DNA from 3 places in the Streptomyces sp. NPDC107517 genome. Region 1 is predicted to be linked to each of the others. Evidence: riboswitches for the same ligand, from Rfam matches in the RefSeq annotation. Region 1 holds a riboswitch; each other region holds the start of a gene.
What was found. Region 1 has a riboswitch for cyclic di-AMP ahead of ACZ67T_RS28750 (transglycosylase SLT domain-containing protein). Riboswitches for the same ligand answer to the same signal wherever they lie in the genome.

Region 1 (2,257 bases):
GTCGTGGTGGCGCAGCGTCGGCGCGTAGATCCCGGCGGAGGAGGGTGTGTCCCAGGGCAGCCGCAACTGGCCGGGCCGGTCGAGGACGTTGCCGATCTGCCGCCAGTGCAGCAGGTCGCGACTGTGGAAGAGCGGCACCCCGGGCACGTACTCGAAGCTCGAGCACGCGAGGTAGTAGTCGTCGCCGACGCGGCAGACGCTGGGGTCCGGGTGGAACCCGGGGATGACCGGGTGTGGGTCTGCCATGCTGTCTCTCTCCGTGTCGAAGCGCTTCGATTCGCGGGGAGGATATGCACGGGGGTGATGGCGCGCAAGAGGTTGGACAGGACGCAGAAGGGCCCTGAAGTCCCTACATGCTTACGGGACTTCAGGGCCAGGACATCATCGATGCGCTTCAACTGGCAGTGGCCGGGCTTCCGTTCAGCCTGGTCTGCCTGCGACGACTGCGAGCCTCAGTGTGGAACCGGCTGTCAGTACGCGCCGTTCACGTTGTCGATCGAGCCGTACTTGTCGGCCGCGTAGTTGCAGGCGGCGGTGATGTTGGCGACCGGGTCGTAGCTGTCCATGGACGTGCCGGGCACGTGGTACGCCTTGAACGTGGGGTCGATGACCTGCAGGAGACCCTTGGACGGGGTTCCTGCGACAGCGTTGGAGTCCCAGTTGTTGATGGCCAGCGGGTTGCCGGAGGACTCGCGCATGACGTTGCGGTGGATGCCCTCGTAGGTGCCGGGAATGCTGTGCTTGGCCATGATGTCCAGCGATTCCTTGATCCAGCCGTCGAGGTCGTTGGTGTACGACTTCTTCGCCGGGGCGGCCGGGAGCGCGGTCCGGGTCTCGGAGCGGTCGGCCCGCTCGGCGGACGCCCTGGTGGCTGCCGTGGGCTCGGCCGCGCTCTTCTTGCCGAGCGTGAGCTTGACGCCGGGGTGGATCAGCGCCGGGTTGTCACCGACGGTGGCTCGGTTGTCCTGGTACAGCTGCTTCCAGCCGCCGCTCACCGAGTGCTCGCGGGCGATCTTGACGAGGGAGTCGCCGGCGACGACGACGTACGTCGTGGGGGCCGCGGCGGTCTTGGCAGCCGGGGTGGCCTGCGCTGCGCCGGCGCTGGTCGCGCCGAGCACCGGGAGAGCGAGCACGGCAGCGCCGGTGCCTGCGGCGGCGATGCCGCGGCTGAGCGAGATGGACTTGGGGCGGCGGTGCTGTCCCTTTGAGGGCATGTCGAGTTCCTCTCCGTCGCCTACGAGGTGAGCTGTCGGGTTCGGACGGGAGATGTCCGGTCGCACTGCGAATGCGACTTCACCCCGAGCCGTTCCGGAAACCGGATCGGCGGCTTACCTGGGTCCCCCGCTCCTGCCGTGCGTTACCGAGTGAGTGGGAGGGATTCCGGACAGCGGCAGGATTCGGCGTTCCATCCGGATTGACGGTGACATTAGGCGAGAAAGCGCGGACAGAACAAGACCAGAATTCCCGATCGCGAAATGTGGGAGCCCTTCTCCGGCGATCAGAACCCTCCACTCTCTTTGATCGAAAACCCCAACCTTCCTTGTGCAGAAGGGAAGTGGGCTCAGCCGATCTTCGGGGCCCGCGTCCTTCCATGTGACACGGTTCACTGAATGTGATGCGGGTTGGAATGCCGGTCGATGGCGTAGCGGAGTGCGATATTTCGCCTGAATATCTAGCGAGATAGGCGGATCCCCTCGTATAGCACTAATAATGCAAAAAGGTATTTTTCATTGCAAAAATGGACATACCGCCCTGTCGCTTTCAGTGACTAAGGGGGTGTATCGCCATCAATGTCGGCCCGGTCACACGGGCCGACACGCGTCCCCGCTGCACGATTCAGGAGCCGATGTCGATCGGGATGCTGCCTGGACGTGGACCTGTGCGGTTCGCCTGAGGGGTCGACTGAGGTGAGGCCGGCGGCCGTCAGCGGAGTGCGCTTCCCGCCGGCCTGCTGGGTTCGCGGGATACCCGGGGCGGAATAGGTGAGGACTCTGATGCTGCATCCGGAAAATTCTCCGGTTCAGGATGTGTGTGATCTTAGAAGACGGTCCATATGTGATGGAGATTCAGTTGTCGATTGTCGCTGGTGTGTCAGTGAAGCTATCGGCTCGGGCCGGAAGGGGGCTGCTCAAATCCTCTGCCGACTACGGTTTTCCGGGCAGGTATCTCTCTGTGGGGGAGGCCTGTTCAATGCTGGGCCTCGGTGGTCGCTGCAGTGATGAACGGGAACCCCGCAGGCACCCGCGCCGGGTCGCAT
Region 2 (2,257 bases), on a different contig from region 1:
TCCGGCAACACCTGAGCCTAACCGGCTCCAGGCACCGCCCAGCCGACCGACCGGCCCGTGGACAAAAACCGAGAGCGAATTGTTTCCGAACGGAACAAAAAGCCACGGCCGACAACGGACGAAGGACCAGGACCCCTCACGCACCAAAGCCCCGCCCCGGGCGCGACGGGGGAATGCGCACCCGGGGCGGGGAGTCCTTGGGGAAACCTGGCGTGGTACCGGCCGTCCGCCGAGAGCCGATACCCGAGCGGCCCGGGGCCGCCGCTCCCCTCTTACTTACTGAGGTGGAGCTGCCGGTTGCTTACTTGAGGTGGAGCTGCTGACCCGGGTAGATCAGGTCGGCGTCCTCGACGATGTCCTTGTTCAGCTTGAAGAGCTTCGCCCAGCCGCCCTTGACGTGGTGCTTCTCGGCGATGGTGCTGAGGGTGTCGCCGGACTTCACCTTGTACTCGCCGTCACCCTTCTTGACCTTCTTGCCGGCCGGGGTCTCGACAGTCTTCTTCGACTCCTGCTTCGCGGCAGGCGCCTTGCGCTCCTGGCTGCGGGTGGTCGGCTGCTCGGCCTTGCGCTCCGGCTGCGGGGCGGCGGCCGGGGCGGAGCCGGTCGAGGCGGCGGACAGGCCCACGCCGCAGCTCGGCCAGGCACCCTTGCCCTGGCTGGCCAGAACCTTCTCGGCGACGGCTATCTGCTGCGCCTTGGAGGCCTTGTCGGCGGTGGAGGCGTACGCGGTGCCGCCGTACGCGGCCCACGTGGACGAGGAGAACTGGAGGCCGCCGTAGTAGCCGTTGCCCGTGTTGATCGACCAGTTGCCGCCGGACTCGCACTGCGCGACCGCGTCCCACTCGGAGGCGGTGGCGGCGGAGGCACCGGTGGCGCCCATCAGCGGGACGGCGACAGCGGCACCGGCGACACCGGCGAGCGTGGCGACGCGAACGGCCTTGGACGGGCGGCGGTGCTTGCCCTTGCTGGAAAACAGCATCGAGAGATCCCCTCACCGACGCCTACGAGGTGAGCTGTCGGGTTCGGGCCGGATGAGTGCCCGGTCGCACGTCCTGCGTGCGACTTAACCCCAAGCCGGTCGTTCGGCCGTCTCTCAACGGCCGGGGCCGGCGCTTACCTTGGGTCCCCCGCTCCTGCCTACGGCGCTTACGCGACGACTGTTCCCGTACGGACATTGGCAGGATTCGGCGTGACATCCGACGGGGCCCGCTGTGGCGAGCGGTGATGACCGTAAGCAGTGGATCGCCGTAATTTCAAAGACGATCAGGGCCTTTGAGACCCATCTCTCACTCTCGCCAAAGCGGACATTCAGCCCGAACTGCCGCTACTTTTCGCCCGATTCGAGCCCAAGATCCAGACTCTGACCAGGAAGGATGAGGTCCGGGTCGGCACCCACCGTCTTCTTGTTCTGGGCGTACAGAGCGGCCCATCCGCCGTCCACGTCATGGGTGTCGGCGATGTCCCAGAGGTTGTCACCGGCGCGCACGGTATAGGCGTCTTCGCTCCGATTCGCACCCTTGCGTACGTTTTCGTCGCCGCGTGAGGCGTGGCGGCCCGAGCCGTCGTCGGCGCGCAGGGAGTCTGCGGTGTCGTCCGCGGCGGCGGCGCCGCGGTGTCGTCCGGAGGCGGGCGGAGTGGCCGCGTCCGAGCCGTCGGAGGCCTCCGGCGAGGGCGTCGCGGGGGCCGAAGTCGAACCGTCCCGGCCGGACTTGTCAGCCTTGGCGTCATCCGAGGAGTTACCCGCGGTATCACCCGACTTGTCGTGATTCTTCTCTCGGGAGTTGCCCTTCGCACCCGAGGAAGCGGAGTCCGAAGGCCTGTCGTTCGCGCCCCCCTTCGCGGCGTCGTCCGCCGCGTCGTCGCTCCCGGAGTCACCGGCCGACGCCGACGGGGTCGGAAGGGCCGCCCCGGGGTCGACGTCGGCGGCGGCGGCGTCCGCCGTGAGCCCCGAGGTGACCGAGCAGACCGGCCACGCCCTCGGACCCTGGTCGGCGAGGACCTTCTCGGCGACGGCTATCTGCTGCGAGCGGCTGGCCTGGTCGGCGCGCGGCGCGAAGTCGAGGCCGCCGTAGTCCTCCCAGACCTCCTGGGAGAACTGGAGCCCGCCGTAATAGCCGTTGCCCGGATCGGCGCTCCAGGAGCCGCCGCTCTCACACTCGGCGAGCTTGTCCCATGTGGCCGTCGACGCGGCGCTCGCGCTGGTCGCGCCGAGCAGAGGGATCGCGATGGCGGAGCCGGCCACTCCCGCGGCGACGAT
Region 3 (2,257 bases), on a different contig from region 1:
TCCGCGACGTCCGGGAAGGCGCGCAGGAGATTTACCGTCGTCATGATCAGGTCGTCGAAGTCCAGCGCGTTCGCCTCGCGGAGGCGGGACTGGTACATCGCGTAGGCCTGGGCGAGGGTCTTCTCGAAGCCGTCGGCGGCCTGTGCCGCGAAGTCCTCCTCGTCGATCAGCTCGTTCTTCAGGTTCGAGATCTTGGCGCTGAAGGACTTCGGCGGGAACTTCTTCGGATCCAGGTCGAGGTCGCGGCAGACCAGGGCCATGAGGCGCTTGGAGTCGGCGGCGTCGTAGATCGAGAACGACGACGTGAAGCCGAGCCTCTTCGACTCGCGGCGCAGGATGCGGACGCAGGCGCTGTGGAACGTCGACACCCACATCGCGTTCGCCCGCGGGCCGACGAGGGACTCGACGCGCTCCTTCATCTCGCCCGCGGCCTTGTTCGTGAACGTGATCGCGAGGATCTGGCCGGGGTGCACACCGCGCTCGCCGAGGAGGTACGCGATGCGGTGCGTGAGCACGCGGGTCTTGCCGGACCCCGCGCCCGCCACGATGAGCAGCGGGGAGCCGCCGTGGACGACGGCCGCCTTCTGGTTCTCGTTCAGCCCGTCGAGGAGGGCCGCCGGGTCGAGCGCCGGGCGTGGGGCGCCGTCCCGGTAGTACTCGTCCCTGGCCGGGGGCACGTCGAACTTCCCGTCGAACAGGTCGTCCGGAACGTGCTCCGGAGCCGTGTCGTCCTCGGGCGGCGGCGGGGCATGCTCCTCACTGGCCTTCGAAGCCGTGAGGTCCGCCAGGAAGCTGTCGTCAAAGAGGCTGCTCATCGCTCTACGAGTCTAGGCCGCCCCACTGACACCCACGGCCGTCCCGGAAACTTCCTCCGACTTCGCGGGCCCGGCCACCTCTTGTAGTGCGGTAATCACCCTCAGCGAAGGTTACCGGAGGTCACCGACAAGATTGCCGAAGGTCACGAAAATGTATCGGGCATATCGAACATCAACCTTCACAGCAGCCACACGAGTTGGCTAGCGTGCTCCGCGGGCCGCCCGTCCCCCCGCCGGCAACCGCGCCGCGAGCGGGTCGCCCCCGCTGAGTTCAGTACGCCGAGAGGCATGGAACCGGGGACCCACGACCTTTGGGGTGAATCGGCCGACGACCCGTCAGGGCACGGCCGTAGGGCAGCCTTCCGAATCTCCGCCCGAACCCGACAGCTAACCCGGTAGGCGGTCATGGGAAGGAGACGCGACCCTTGGCGTCGCACCGCAAGCCGCGCACCAGAACAGCCGGCCCCCGCACGGCCCCCGTCGTCGGCATCACCACGGCGGCCCTCACGTCCATCGCCCTGCTCTCGCAGACCGCGACCGCCGCCCCCTCCGCGCCGTCGAAGCCGAGCCTGGAAGAGGTCCAGAAGAAGGTCGACACCCTCTACCACCAGGCGGGCGTGGCCACGGAGAAGTACAACGCGGCCAAGGAGCGCACCACCAAGCAGCAGAAGCGCGTCGGCGACCTCCTCGACGACGTCGCGCAGCGCACCGAGAAGCTCAACAAGGCACGCCAGGAGCTCGGCACCTTCGCCGCTGCCCAGTACCGCACGGGCGCCGTCTCCGACACCGCGACGCTGCTCCTCGCCGACGATGCGCAGGACTACTTCGACCAGGACCAGCTGATGAGCCGGCTCACGAGCCGCCAGAAGAAGGCCGTCGACGACTACCAGACCGAGCAGGCCGCCACCACGAAGAAGCGCACGGAGGCGGCCAAGAGCCTGGAGACGCTGACCACTTCGCAGGCCACGCTCAAGAGCACGAAGAGGGACGTCCAGCAGAAGCTCGGTGACGCCCGCGAACTCCTGTCGAAGCTGACCGCCGAGGAGAAGGCGCGGCTCGCGGCGATCGAGAAGAAAAAGCAGGAGGCCGCCAGGAAGAAGGCGGAGGAGCTGGCGCGTCAGCAGGCCGAGGCGGAGGCCAAGCGCAAGGCGGCCGAGGAGGCGCGCCAGAAGGAGACCACGGGCACCGGTACCGGTTCGGGGACGGGTACGGGTACGGGCTCCGGGAGCACCAGCAGCGGTTACGCCACCAAGGCCGCGAAGGTCATCGCCTTCGCCGAGTCCCAGATGGGCAAGCCGTACGTGTGGGGCGCCACGGGACCGGACTCGTACGACTGCTCGGGCCTCACGCAGGCCGCGTGGAAGGCGGCCGGCATCACGCTGCCGCGCACGACCTGGGACCAGGTCAAGGTCGGCACGACCGTCACCACGGCCGACGCCAAG

Region 2: another riboswitch for cyclic di-AMP. It lies ahead of ACZ67T_RS13050 (transglycosylase family protein); the one in region 1 lies ahead of ACZ67T_RS28750 (transglycosylase SLT domain-containing protein).
Region 3: another riboswitch for cyclic di-AMP. It lies ahead of ACZ67T_RS23730 (C40 family peptidase); the one in region 1 lies ahead of ACZ67T_RS28750 (transglycosylase SLT domain-containing protein).

Annotation. Positions count from the first base shown of each region.
Region 1 covers NZ_JBVJPM010000014.1:47,778-50,034, forward strand. Annotated here, with positions in the region: gene ACZ67T_RS28745 (glycoside hydrolase family 43 protein) at 1-246, opposite strand, end outside; gene ACZ67T_RS28750 (transglycosylase SLT domain-containing protein) at 471-1,214, opposite strand; cyclic di-AMP (ydaO/yuaA leader) riboswitch at 1,217-1,381, opposite strand.
Region 2 covers NZ_JBVJPM010000004.1:492,530-494,786, reverse strand. Annotated here, with positions in the region: gene ACZ67T_RS13050 (transglycosylase family protein) at 302-979, opposite strand; cyclic di-AMP (ydaO/yuaA leader) riboswitch at 984-1,155, opposite strand; gene ACZ67T_RS13045 (transglycosylase family protein) at 1,325-2,257, opposite strand, start outside.
Region 3 covers NZ_JBVJPM010000010.1:185,024-187,280, reverse strand. Annotated here, with positions in the region: gene pcrA (DNA helicase PcrA) at 1-815, opposite strand, end outside; cyclic di-AMP (ydaO/yuaA leader) riboswitch at 1,083-1,232, shown strand; gene ACZ67T_RS23730 (C40 family peptidase) at 1,241-2,257, shown strand, end outside.